One region of the Alkaliphilus sp. B6464 genome, then DNA from elsewhere that is predicted to be linked to it. Evidence: riboswitches for the same ligand, from Rfam matches in the RefSeq annotation. Region 1 holds a riboswitch; the other holds the start of a gene.
The links. Region 1 has a riboswitch for glycine ahead of HYG84_RS16740 (GrdX family protein). Riboswitches for the same ligand answer to the same signal wherever they lie in the genome.
Positions count from the first base shown of each region.

Region 2: another riboswitch for glycine. It lies ahead of gcvT (glycine cleavage system aminomethyltransferase GcvT); the one in region 1 lies ahead of HYG84_RS16740 (GrdX family protein).

Region 1 covers NZ_CP058557.1:3,287,318-3,294,474, forward strand. Annotated here, with positions in the region: gene grdC (glycine/sarcosine/betaine reductase complex component C subunit beta) at 1-69, opposite strand, end outside; gene grdB (glycine reductase complex selenoprotein B) at 240-1,547, opposite strand; gene grdA (glycine/sarcosine/betaine reductase complex selenoprotein A) at 1,596-2,072, opposite strand; gene HYG84_RS16725 (glycine/sarcosine/betaine reductase component B subunit) at 2,154-3,440, opposite strand; gene trxA (thioredoxin TrxA) at 3,516-3,833, opposite strand; gene trxB (thioredoxin-disulfide reductase) at 3,868-4,812, opposite strand; gene HYG84_RS16740 (GrdX family protein) at 4,914-5,300, opposite strand; glycine riboswitch at 5,400-5,480, opposite strand; glycine riboswitch at 5,482-5,593, opposite strand; gene HYG84_RS16745 (DegV family protein) at 5,934-6,779, opposite strand; gene trmL (tRNA (uridine(34)/cytosine(34)/5-carboxymethylaminomethyluridine(34)-2'-O)-methyltransferase TrmL) at 7,032-7,157, opposite strand, start outside.
Region 2 covers NZ_CP058557.1:1,208,095-1,215,251, reverse strand. Annotated here, with positions in the region: gene gcvPB (aminomethyl-transferring glycine dehydrogenase subunit GcvPB) at 1-1,221, opposite strand, end outside; gene gcvPA (aminomethyl-transferring glycine dehydrogenase subunit GcvPA) at 1,221-2,561, opposite strand; gene gcvH (glycine cleavage system protein GcvH) at 2,563-2,946, opposite strand; gene gcvT (glycine cleavage system aminomethyltransferase GcvT) at 3,016-4,122, opposite strand; glycine riboswitch at 4,300-4,375, opposite strand; glycine riboswitch at 4,379-4,480, opposite strand; gene HYG84_RS05835 (NAD(P)-dependent oxidoreductase) at 4,738-5,997, opposite strand; gene HYG84_RS05830 (DUF362 domain-containing protein) at 6,289-6,459, opposite strand; gene HYG84_RS05825 (PSP1 domain-containing protein) at 6,538-7,157, opposite strand, start outside.

The DNA of each region.
Region 1 (7,157 bases):
ATTGTGAAGAATCATGTCTGGTGTATGTACTAGAACATAACCAGCAGCCTTTGCTACAGCATATGACATAATAGACACCTCCAAGGAATTTTTAAATCTATTATAGATATAGTAAATATATTTTTTTGTATTTATAAATAAATTTCATACAGCTTGACAATGCATCCAGTATATATTTAAATAGATGGGTGAGCAAACACCCATCTATTTAATTTATATTTTATTTCTAATATAAAACCTTATTCAAATACTGTTTGTCCGTCTACTTCTGTTGTTAGAGCATCAAGAGCTTTTTGCACAAGCTTTCTTCTTAATGCTTTTTCTTCATTAGGGTCTAGATTAGGGTTACCTAATGGGTGAGGAATAGCAATTGTAGGTACGATTCTGTTAGCGCCAACAGTTAGTGATATTGGTACTACCGTACACATATGAACTACAGGTATTCCTGCTCTCTCAATTTCTTTTACCATTGTTGCACCGCAACGTGTACAGGTGCCTCATGTTGAGGTGAGTATAACTGCACCTACACCATCAGCTAATAATTCTTTTGCAAATTCAGCAGCAAATTTCTTAGAGCTTGCAACAGAAGTACCATTTCCAACTGTTGTATAGAAATATTTATGCAACTCTCCAATAATGCCCTCTTTTTCCATATCTCTTAAAACATCTACAGGGATTACTCTATCTGGATCAATGTTAGCATATACTGGGTCATATCCACCATGAGCAGTTTCATGATCTGCCTCTGTTAAATCATTAAATCCAGAAATATCATATTTACCATATTTAGAAGCACTTGAGGATTCAATTCTATCTGGGTTGCCTTTAGGTACAATACCACCAGAAGTTACTATTGCAATTTTCATATTACTTAGGTTCTTAACAGCAGCATTTGGTTCAACTCTATCAAAGTCTGGCATTGGATATTCTGTTACAAATTCTTCGCCTTTTAACTTTTTAAGAAGCATATTAACCGCTCTTGTTGCACCTCTTTCTTCTGCAAAGTAATTTTTTCTAATACCTCTAGATATATATTTATCTTCCTCAGGTGATCCAATTTCTTCACCTTTTAATAATTTGAGAGCAAATGATGACATTGCAGGAACGGCTTTTCTCATAGCTGCGGCTGAATTTCCAGTTTCGATAATGTAAATACTCTTTTTAAACATATCAGCACCTGGATTTTCAACATACATACCTGTTAAAACAGGAATTCCCAATTCATCATTTACCGCTTTTGAAATAGTTCCGCAAGCAACACCGTATCTACCAGCATTAAATGCAGGTCCAGCAATAAATAGATCTGGGTTGTATTTTTTTACCATTTCAATGATTTCAGTCTTAGCTTCTTCAAGATTTTCATTGAAATAAGAGTCACCGCAAATAATAGTTGCTACAATTTCAGCTTCCTCTTTTATAGCTGCATTTAAAGCCATACCAGGACCTACTACTCCTTCTCTTAGCTCAGGCTTGATATCAGCTTTTTCTTCTCCACCGATTCCAGCGAAAAACTGATTTATATAATGAACAACTTTTTTCTTGCTCATACTTTCCCCCCTCTCTCATTTTTAACGGGAATTATTTATCAATACGAATTAATCGTTATACTTAGAAAACTCACTTCTAATATTAGTCATTTCTTCAATGATAGAATCAACGTCAAGCACCATTTCCATCATGCCAATTTGATCATCATAAACTTCTGCGTCCACTTCATCTTTAAATTGTGGCTCAACTACATGAAAAACTCTTAGTCCTAACTGGACTCCCGCTAATGAACCTGCAAAGGTTGGATCTCCTGCTGTAACAGTTTCTGCTGCTAATCCAGATGCTTCAGCTTCTGCCGCACCTAAAAGTACTACAACATTATCTGCTCCATATTTTTCAGTTAGATCCTTTACTCTTTGTTGATTTTCAAGGTCCATAGCACCCGCAGCGGTTCAGACAAAACATTCTGTAGCTGAAAATACTACTTCTGCCCCAGTACCCTTTAGGCATTCTTCAATAGCTGGACCTGGAATTCCATCTCTATCGCCAATAATGATGATTTTTTTTCCATCAAATCTTGCCATACAGCTTCATCCTCTCTATAATTATTATTTGATTTTTAAATTTTTCGAATTTTTAAATTATCAATATCATATAATTAGTTACTAGAAACCTTTAGATGATAATTTAACAAATCCTGTTTCGTTAGTAGCACCTGTTATTGCTTGTATTTCTACTTCGATGCTTCCATCTTCTCTTAAACTACCAGAGAAACCTCCTGCAATTTTATCAATGTAATCTGTTGTTCCTATAATCTTTTTCATTGGAGGTAGCACAATAACCTCATTAGCATTACCATTAGTTACAACAGCATTAGCTTTCGGATCTGCATCCGCTAAAGATTGGGAAGCGCCATCTCTACCAGCATATTCGTCAGTAACAATAACTGTTTTAATGCCTTCATTTTCAATCTTTTTACAGTTCATAATAAGGTCTGTATCAGGGTTACCAAAACCTTCTTGAGATACAATAACACCATCTAACCCTAAGAACTTAGCTAATTTAGCAGTCCAATTTGAAGATCTCTCTTTATCTGCAAGGTAAACATTTTCGTTTGTAATAATTACTCCAACAAAGTTTATTTCTTTACCATGCTTTTCATATAGGTCTTCTATAATTCCATTGTTTAAATGGACATAAGTTGGATTTTTATCGCAAGCAGAAACGCAGTTACCACTTACAATAGCACCATCCATTATTTCTGTTGGATAAAGAATGGTAGGTACTATTTTCTTAGCATCTACTCCATATACATATGTATCATGAAGTAAACCTTGAGTTTGAAGCATATAAACATATCCTACCTTTGGTAATTCAGGATACTTATTAGCTGATTCAAAGATAGGTTCTGTTTCATAAACCTTTACTTCATCAGGCTCTACATTTCTCGCAGCTTCACCTAAATACATAGCGGCTTTAAAACCTATCATTCTTACAGCAGCCTCATGATCATATTGCTTTAAGCCATCAACTGGTTCTGCAACAACAACTATGTTGTGTAGTTGGGAAAATGGTGTATACTCTGCCCCAGGACCAGTCATATCGATGATACCTTCTTGAAAACCAACGATTTTACCTGCTGTTACTACTGCCACATTTTTTAAAGCATGTGTGCGGCCACTACCTACAGTATCAACCTTACTTATTACCCCTGGAAAAATCCCTCCAGGACCTTCAACCTTAACTCTAGGTTCAATAACGTCCTTAACTGGAGTAATTCTAACCTCTTCTCCTGGATGAGCGAATTCGATGTCGATGCTTTTAATATGTTCATCTCCACCAATTTCTTTAAGCATTTCATCCTTATTGACATAAAGTACGCCGTTTTCTACTTTAGTAGTATCCCCGAACTTTACATCATTAATGAAAATTTTTCCTAATTCTAAGCGCACAAGCTTCACCTCCCTTTATTTCTAAGGGCCTATAATTGAATACTTTCAATTCGTTCCCATTATAGGCCAGTTTAGTTATAAGTATTTTTTAATCATTGATTCAATATTTGTTCTTGTTGCATCATCCTTAGTTAATTCATCTACCTTTGCACCATTGTTATAGATAGCAATAGTAGGTAAACCTAATACCTTTTCCTTAATGGCTAGCCTTCTTGCCTGAGTAGTGTTTAGTTTAGTGAATTTAATTTTATCACCATATTGCTCTTTTAACTCCATAATATCAGGCATTAATGCTTTACACGGCTCACAGCCATCGCTCCAATAATCTACTAATACATACCCTTCAGCCTGAAGTACTTCACTTTCAAAAGTGTCTTTATCAACAGATATCATTTTCCTTCACCTCCTTAAAGTTGTATTAAACTTGCTATTCTAGTTCATTTTCTATATATTTTTCAGCTTGAATTGCTGCAATAGCTCCATCAGCAGCTGCTGTAATAACCTGTCTTAATGATTTTACCCTACAATCTCCTGCTGCAAACACACCTGGAACATTCGTTTTCATATTATCATCAGTTATTATATATCCAGCTTCATCCACATTTACAATACCTTTAAATATTTCGGTTGCAGGAATATAACCAACAAATACAAATATACCAAAAGTTCCATCATCTTCGTTAGCTGTATACTCTGTAGTTTCACCAGTTTTTAAATTTTTAAATACTACACTCTCAACTATTCCATCGCCTTTAATTTCCGTTACAGTACTGTCCCATATAAAGTCAATTTTAGAATTGTTGAAAGCTTTATCTTGAATAGACTTAGCAGCTCTAAGCTCATCTCTTCTATGTACTATAGTTACTTTTCTAGCAAATTTAGTTAAGAAAATAGCTTCTTCAACGGCAGAGTCCCCTCCACCAATAACAAACACCTCTAGGTCTGTAAAAAAATCTGCATCACAAGTAGCACAGTAGGATACACCTTTACCAGTTAATTCTCTTTCTCCTGGCGCACCTATTGGCCTTGGGTTAGCTCCTGAGGCTATAATTATAGATTTAGCTTTATAAGTTGCTTTTTCTCCTACTAAAACCTTTATTGACTCATCTACTTTTATTTCTTTTATTGTATCTTTTTCAAACTTTGCTCCAAACTCGTTACATTGCTCTACCATCCTATCTATTAATATTGGTCCTGTAGCATTTTGCATAGATCCTGGGTAGTTTGCAACTTCTTCTGTACTTACAATTTGCCCACCTGCTTTTTCTTTTTCCAAAATTAATGTTGACATTTTACCTCTAGCTGCATAAAGTCCAGCTGATAATCCAGCAGGTCCTCCACCTATTATAATTACATCATAAATGTTTTCCATATGTTTCACTCCTTTAATTTCATATTTTATTAGTTTTTATGCTTAATTAAAAATAACACTTTAAATTAATGGAATTTGAGGCTAAAATATTGGCTAGAATTCTAATTAAATTGCCTCATACTTTCAATTGCACTATCCAATAGTGTGCGATCAATTTCCATAAAATCTTTTAATATCTCATTATCCCACTTCTTAGGAGTACTTATTCTAATAAATTTTTGAGCGGTACTAATGCTATCTTCTATAATCATTAAGGAATCAATATGTAAATCTTCTTTTTCACAGGATATGGCCAGACTTTTGTAAGGCGTTTCGTTAGGTTTAACACTACCTGACAAAGGGTGAGTTAACAGTCTGTGTCCTTCGTGTATTTTATTCCTTGCTAGGAATAAAACGTCTAAGTAATTTCCATCAACAAATTCTATATTATAATCGTTGTTATATTTTTGTCTAACTTCCGTATTATTTGTAATAATTATTGCCTTCACCCAACTTTACCTCCGTAAATTTACTCTTTGAGTTATTCCCATAAAATTACTTAATTATACAAAAACAGAGCAACTAATACAACGCCTTGTTGTCATAGTTGCTCTGTTCATTAACCTGAGAGTTTCTTTCTTAAACTGCAGAAATTGCCCCATCGGTGCTAAATTACGCTTTTCAGAGTACCGTCCAAATACGGTCCTTTTGCCTGAGATATTCACTAAAAAATGGCGAACCTTTTAGCTTCTTCCTTCGGCGTTTAACATTTAAAATGTTAAATCTCTCCCGCATTTTTCTTCCAGTTACAATATTAAATTATTAGTATGCTAAATTTTTCTAAATATCTATCTTCAATCACATTATAATATATATAATAGGCAGTAGCAACTACTTTTATTAAATTTTTACCCATGTTTTATTGGCATTACATAAGAATGTTGGAATTGTCAAATTTATAACAAATTAAAATTTCTTAATAATTCATTTTGACTTTTCAGCATTTTACAACTTTTCGCTAACTTTAATAATAACACATAGGTTAATCTATTTTTCTTATATCCAAAATGCATTTAACTAAACACCATTATTATTTAAAAACCAGATCCAATTAAATCTAATTTTATGTACTTATATTTTAACTACTCAACAATGTAAAAAATAGCTAATGTACCTGGCCCAGCATGAGTTCCTATTGTACAGCCTATTTCAGTAACAATCACTTCTTTTGGATTAAGCTCATTGAGTACTTGTTCTTTTAGTACAGCTATAGCTTCTGGACAGATTGCATGAGAAATACCAACTACTTTATTCTCAAAGTTGTTTCCGCGCTGCTTTGCAAGTTCTATCATTTTACCTACTACCTTTTTACTTCCTCTTACTTTATCCAAAGGCTCAACTAATCCTTCTGCAACTGTTAAAATTGGCTTAATATTTAACATAGTAGCTATTGTAGCTTTCATTGGATTCAAACGGCCGCCTTTTTTTAAGTACTCTAACGTATCTACAGTAAAAATATGGTCTACCTTTAATTTTATTTCATTTAGCCTATCCATTATCTCCTTTAAGCTCTTTCCATCTTTCGCCATCTCTGCAGCCTCATATACAAACATTCCACCACCAAAGGATAACCCCATAGTATCAAAAACCTGAATTTTATCACTTTCCAATGAGTTTTTGGCTATTATTGCTGATTGATGTGTACCACTTGCCCTTGAAGAGCCATTTATACATAGAACTTCTTTGCCCTCGCCTAAGACTTTTTCAAATATCTGCATAAAAGTATTTGGACTTATTTGAGAAGTTTTTGGCAGTTCTTCTGATTGTGAAAGTTTTTCATAAAATTGTGCGTTTGTTAAGTCAACGCCATCCCTATATTCTTTATCACCAAAAATAATAGTTAAAGGCATTACTATAATATTATGTTTTTCTACAATATCTTTAGGGACATCAATCATACTATCTGTAATAATTTGAATCTTACTCATTTTATCTCCTCCATTATTCTACTTAACTTATCTATTAATTAATTATTAATTGACTGTTTATTTAATTCCATTCTATACTTTATTTAATCGATTTACAATATTTTCTATGTTAAAAGCAAAAGCGACACTACACTATCTAACATACACATGTTGCACTTAAATTCTAAAATCTAACTAGAAATTTCACCTACTTAAAATACTTATAGTTCTAACTTTCTTATATAGAATAAAAATAGAGTAGCCATAGCTACCCTATCTCATATTCGGATAATTATATTGTCGTAACACTTCATATACCACAATAGAAACAGAATTAGATAAATTTAATGACCTTGCTCTTTCTAAATCTACCATAGGAATTCTTATGCAGGTTTCCTT
Region 2 (7,157 bases), 1.3 Mb from region 1:
TCCATAATCAAGTAGGCGTTTCGCAATATCAAGTGTAGATATTCCTAGTATATCCTCATTTAGGCCTCCTAATACAAATTCATGTTTATATACTTGCTCTATTGGAAGATAATATTTTTCCTTTAATTTATGCATCATGTAGTTTGCATTAAGCACTGCCTTTTCACTAACCTCTTTAAGTCCGGGCCCATATGAAAGTATATAAGTATATGCTCTAACAAGTATTCCAAAATGTCCATAAAAACTCTTTATTTTACCTATAGAGTGTGGTCTATCATAATCTAGTATATAGTTATCCCCTTTTTTCTCTACAACTGGAGAAGGTAAAAACTCTACTAAATCTTTTCTAACTCCTACAGGTCCACTTCCAGGACCTCCACCACCATGAGGTGTTGAGAAAGTTTTATGTATATTATAATGAACTACGTCAAATCCCATATCTCCTGGTCTAGTAATACCTAAAATTGCGTTCATATTTGCTCCGTCATAATATAATAAGCCACCTGCTTCATGAACTAAATCTGCAATTTCTTTAATATTTGTTTCAAAAAGTCCAAGAGTACTTGGATTTGTTAACATTAATCCGGCAATTTCATCACTTAAAACTGACTTGAGGCTTTCTAGATCAACAGCTCCATTTTTATCGGATTTTACTTCCACAATATCAAAACCAGCAACAGCTGCACTAGCTGGGTTTGTTCCATGGGCAGAATCTGGAACTATAATCTTTGTTCTTTTCTTATCTCCCCGCTTATCATGGTAAGCCTTTATTATCATTAATCCTACAAGCTCACCATGAGCTCCTGCTGCAGGCTGAAGAGTCATTCTTTCCATACCAGCTACTTCTGCCAGCATTTTATCTAGTCCATACATAAGCTCTAAAGCTCCTTGTACGGTTTCTACTGGTTGGTAAGGATGTATGTTGCTAAATCCAGAAAGCGATGCCATATCTTCATTTATTTTAGGGTTATACTTCATAGTACAAGATCCTAATGGATAAAAACCTGTATCTACTCCATAATTTTTACTAGATAATTGAGTGTAATGTCTAATAACATCTACTTCGCTTACCTCTGGCAAATCTAATTCCTTATCACTTAAAAACCCACTCGGAATTAGACTTTCAATATTAACCTCTTCTACATCACATTTGGGTAGGCTATATGCCTTTCTACCTTCTTGAGAAACTTCAAAGATTAGTTTAGTGTAGTCTGTATTCATTATATCACCTCCATTACTCTAGCCAATTTATCTATTTCTTCCTTAGTTCTTTTCTCAGTTACACATAACAACAATCCATTATCTAACTCTGAATATTCTTTTTTAAGTTCATATCCTCCAAGGATGTTGTTCTTCAATAACTCTTCATTAACCTTAGAGCTATCTAAATTACTAGTTACTGCAAACTCTTTAAAGAATGGCTTATCAAATAATGGTTTAAACTTACCACCCTTAGTAATCTCATTAAAAGCATAATGAGCTTTTTGAGTACTTTGCATAGCTACTTCTCTAATTCCTTTTTTACCTAAAGTAGTTAGATAAATAGAAGCCATAAGAGCAACTAACCCTTGGTTAGAACAAATATTTGAAGTAGCTTTATATCTTCTAATATGTTGCTCTCTTGCCTGTAATGTAAGAACAAACGCTCTCTTACCATCTACATCCTCAGACTGACCAACTATTCTTCCAGGAATCTTTCTAACTAACTTAGATGTAGTTGCAAAGAAGCCTAAATATGGTCCACCAAAGTTTAAGCTATTTCCTAATGATTGGCCTTCTCCAACAACTATGTCTGCACCTAGTTCTCCTGGACTTTTTAATATTCCTAATGAAATAGGATCTACATAATTAATAAATAGTGCTTTATTTTCATGAGTAATTTTTTCAACCTCTGTTATATCTTCAATAATACCAAAGAAGTTCGGGTTTTGGATTATAACTCCTGCGGTGTCTTTTCCAACTACAGACTTCAATTTGTCTATATCTGTTACTCCATCTTGCATATCTACTTCGACTACTTCAATATTTCTAAATCCCATATATACTTTTAAAACATTTCTTACTTCAGGATGTACCGTTGAAGAAACAACAATGGATTTACGTCTTGTATTATCAGCTGCCATTATTGCCGCTTCAGCACACGCAGTCGCACCATCATAAATAGAAGCATTCGCTACATCCATACCTGTTAAACTGCAGATCATAGTTTGATACTCAAATATTGCTTGTAGGGTACCTTGACTAATTTCTGGTTGATATGGAGTATAAGCTGTATAAAACTCTGATCTTCCCGCTAGATGTTTAATTACGCTAGGAATATAGTGATCGTATGCCCCTGCCCCTAAGAAGCAAACTAGATCATCTGTACTTTTGTTTTTTCCGCTAAGGTCTTTCATATGGCGAACTATTTCCATTTCGGAATATGGTCCTTCTATATTAAGTTCTCTACCTAATTGAAGTCCTTTAGGTATGTCCTTAAACAGATCCTCCATGGAGTTAGCTCCAATAGCATCCAGCATTCGCTTGACATCGGTGTCTGTATTAGGTATGTACCTATGCATACTATTCCTCCTTATCGCAAAACTCTTTGTATTCTACATCATTCATTAATGTTCCAAGTTCAGATTCATCTGTTAATTCAACTGCTAAAATCCAGTTAGCAAAAGCATCTTCGTTTACAAGTTCAGGAGAATCTTCTAGAGCTTCATTAATCTCAACTACTTTTCCTGAAACTGGCAGATATGAGTCAGAAGCTGCTTTTACAGACTCAACAACACCAAAAACATCACCTTTGTCAAACTCATCCCCGACTTCTGGCATTTCAATATAAACGATTTCTCCTAATGCATGTTGTGCATAGTCTGTAACCCCAATGTAAGCCTTATTTCCTTCTACCTTTACCCACTCGTGATCATTTGAATATAAAAGTCCTTCTACAATTTTCATACCATACTCCTCCTTTAATTGTTTTTATTATTTTCTATTGTTTTTTATTTTTTAGATATTTATTTAAAGTTATTTTTTAGTATGTTTATCATAAAACTTTTTACCAACTACCTCTGCCTTTAAAATTTTCTTTCTAACTTTAATTTCTATTGGTGTACCTAAGGCTGCATACTTAGCATCAACTAAAGCAAAACCAATATTTTTCTTCAGACTTGGAGAATTATACCCAGTAGTTACAAAGCCTATAACCTTTCCATCGGCCATAACCTCGTATCCATGTCTAGGTACTCCATTTTCTTTCATTTCAAATCCCACTAGTTTTCTCTTTAACCCCTCTTGTTTTTGCTTAACAAGGGCATCCTTACCAATAAAGTCAGTTTTATTTAACTTTACAAAAAAGCCTAATCCCGCTTCTAGAGGACTAATATCCTGGGAGATTTCATTGCCATAAAGAGGTAGGGCAACTTCAAACCTCAAGGTGTCCCTTGCTCCAAGTCCCGCTGGCCTTAATCCTTTATCTTTACCAACTTCCATAAGCTTTTCCCACAAATCATTAGCATCTTTATGATCTAAGTAAATTTCAAAACCATCTTCCCCAGTATAGCCTGTTCTTGAAACAAGACAGTTAGCACCATTTATATTTACATCTCTTTTTAAATAGAAGAACTTTATTTCTGAAAGATCTGTATCAGTAAGCTCTTGCAATATTTCTTGAGCCTTTGGCCCTTGAATAGCAATTTCTGATACATCCTCAGAAATATTGATTAATTCTGCATCATATTTACCTAAATTTTGCTTCATCCACTCATAATCTTTATCAACATTGCTTGCATTAACTACTAGATAGTAATGATTATTGTTAAACTTATAGACTAAAAGGTCATCTACTACTCCTCCATCTGGGTAACACATGAAGGTATAAAGAATTTGGTTATCTTCAAGCACAGATATGTCGTTTGTAACTAGGTACTGAACAAAATCCTCTGCTTGATTCCCCTTTACTTCAATTTCCCCCATGTGAGATACATCGAATATTCCTGCTGCTGTTCTTACTGCCTCGTGTTCAGCTGTTAATCCCTCAAACTGTACTGACATTTCCCATCCTGCATAATCAACTAATTTGCCGCCATGTCTCTTGTGTGCTTCATACAAGGATGTTCTGCGCAGCTCGGTCATAAATATCTCCTCCTCTTTTATAATAATTTACCCTAAATTAAAGCTAGTACATCATTTTAATTAATAGTATGAGGAAATTCCTCCATACAAAACTATTCCCAAGTTTAAAATATATTCTCATAATTTATGCAAAAAATAAGAACATAATGGAATAGTAAGAAAATCTGCCATCATGTCCTCTGTATTTTTGCCTGAGAGTTTCTACACTAAAATGTATTTCTCCTACGGCGCCGCATATACGGGCTCTTCAGAGTTCCATCAAACAACGATCCTTCTGCCTGAAAGTTTCTGTAAAAAAATTGGCATCTTTTACATTGCTTCTTCGGCTACCCTAGTGGATATCTCTCGTTGTTATCATCTGGTACTGTATGTATGTTTTTTATATAGCGCTTTATAAGACAATAATACATCTTTTAGAATATTTTTTCAACTCTTGATATTTTTTTATCATGTCTTATTTTTTGAATACTTTAAATTGGATATAAATTTCATATGATTATAACATAAAAGATATACAATATAAAATAATACCATTTTATATGTTTACTCTAAATAATAAAATTAAAAAAAATCAAGAATAAGCACTTATGTCTATACCCTTGATTTTTATTTTAATTAACATACTTTATTAGATTTTTTCCCATATTTTTCACTAACATATTTATCAATAGCCTCAGCTACATGCTTCGAATATTTTACTGCCTCTACAACAGTTCTCGCTCCAGTAACAACATCCCCAGATGCAAAAACTCCTTCTTTAGTAGTTCTGCCATCTTCATCTACTATCGCTAATCCTCTTTCGTTTACCTCTATTCCTTTTGTTGTAGATATTATATTAGTTCTAGGTCCTTGGCTAACTGCAACTATAATAGAGTTACACTCAAATAAGCTTTCAGAACCATCTACAGCAACAAGTCTTTCTCCAGCTTCGTCAGCTACCATCTTAGTTTCAATATAAATTATACCTTCCTCTGTAATTTCAATAGGAGCCCTATACAACTCAAACTTAACTCCATCTACCTTAGCATATTCTATTTCATGATTAGTTGCAGGCATATCTTCAGTGCCTCTCCTATACATTATAGTAACCTCTTTAGAACCTTTTCTAATAGCTGTTCTAGCTACATCCATTGCAACGTTTCCACCACCAATAACGCACACCTTATTTCCTAATTTATATACATCAGGGTTTTTTAAATAGTCAATTGCAAAATGAACATGTCCTAAGCCTTCACCTTTAATATTTAGCTTTTTAGGTTGCCATACACCTGTACCGATAAATATAGCATCAAATCCGTCTCTAAACAACTCTTCAATGGTTATTCTAGAACCTACTAATACGTTAGGTCTAATTACGACACCTAGCTCTACTAATCTATTTTTAATTTTGTCTAAAATATCTTTAGGTAATCTAAACTCCGGAATTCCGTATCTAAGCATTCCACCTATCTTATCTTTAGCTTCAAATATTGTAATATTATATCCTTTTAAGGCTAGCAGTAAGGCTATAGTAATACCTGCTGGACCAGAGCCTATTATTCCAATATTACCTTTGCGTTTTTTCTCCGGTTTTAAATCTATTAAATTTAAACTATAGTCTGAAATATAGTTCTCTATATCACCTATTTTAACAGGACTTGATTTTATTCCTAATATACAACTACCCTCACACTGCCTTTCATGGGGGCATACTAAAGAGCATACTACAGATAATGGGTTGTTCTCAAATACAATTTTTCCAGCCCCATTAATGTCTCCTTCTAAAAATAAATTGATCATTTCTTTTATAGGGGTATTGATAGGACACCCTTTTTGACATCTTGGATTTTTACATTGCAAACATTTTTTTGCATTATCTATTACATGTTCTGCCACAATATCAACTCCTATAACTTTTAGATAATTCAGGCTATGTATTTCATTAATAACTATATAATAATACTCCCATACTATAATAGAAAATATTACTTAACTTTGCAATAGTAATAAGTAAATATGACCTGCTATTTTTTATAAACTCTATAAAAGCGCCTTGTAAATATATAAGCATTGATTATTCAATATGTTACATTAGTTATAAAAGTCGTAAAAATCAGTTAATAGTACTTTAGTAATTAGAGAACCTATATTTTTTATTGCAATAATAAAGACCCTTATCTAAGGGTCCTATTGTGGAATTGGTGCATCTACTGGACATACATTTGCACAAGCTCCACATTCGATACATGTTGCAGCATCTATAACATATTTGTCTGAGCCAGCTGTAATAGCATCTACTGGACATTCTGACTCACAAGCACCACAGCTAATACACTCATCAGTAATTACATAAGCCATCATAACCACCTCCTATGGTAATGTATAAACCATTCTATATAAGCTTTTCCTTTTATTATTATTACATACTATATAAATCTATATTTCATCTAATTTCTTCAATTCAGATTTTAGCTCTTCTGGAATATCTAATTCATCTTCTACTTCAACTTCTTTAACCTTAGTTACATCATGTAAAAAGTAGGATTTAATTTCTCCATTATTATCATTAGGATTATTAATTTTAACCTTCACAAACTCTAATAATACATTGGCTTCAACTACAATACCTTCTCCATCTGGAGTTAAAACTATAGAGCCCACATTCGGCAGTTTTTGTAGGATTTGTGCGTATACATCATGCTCATATTTTAAACAGCAAAATAATCTGCCACAAATACCCGAAATTTTAGCAGGATTTAAAGAAAGATTTTGATCCTTAGCCATTTTAATTGAAACTGGCTCAAAATCGCCAAGCCAAGTGGAACAACAAAGTGATCTACCGCATGGACCAATTCCTCCGAGCATTTTTGCCTCATCTCTTACACCTATTTGCCTTAGTTCTATTCTTGTTTTAAAAACAGAAGCTAAATCCTTTACTAACTCTCTAAAATCAACCCTACCATCTGCAGTAAAATAGAAGATTACTTTATTATTATCAAATGTATATTCAACATCTACTAGATTCATATCTAGGTCATGTTTTCGTATTTTTTCAG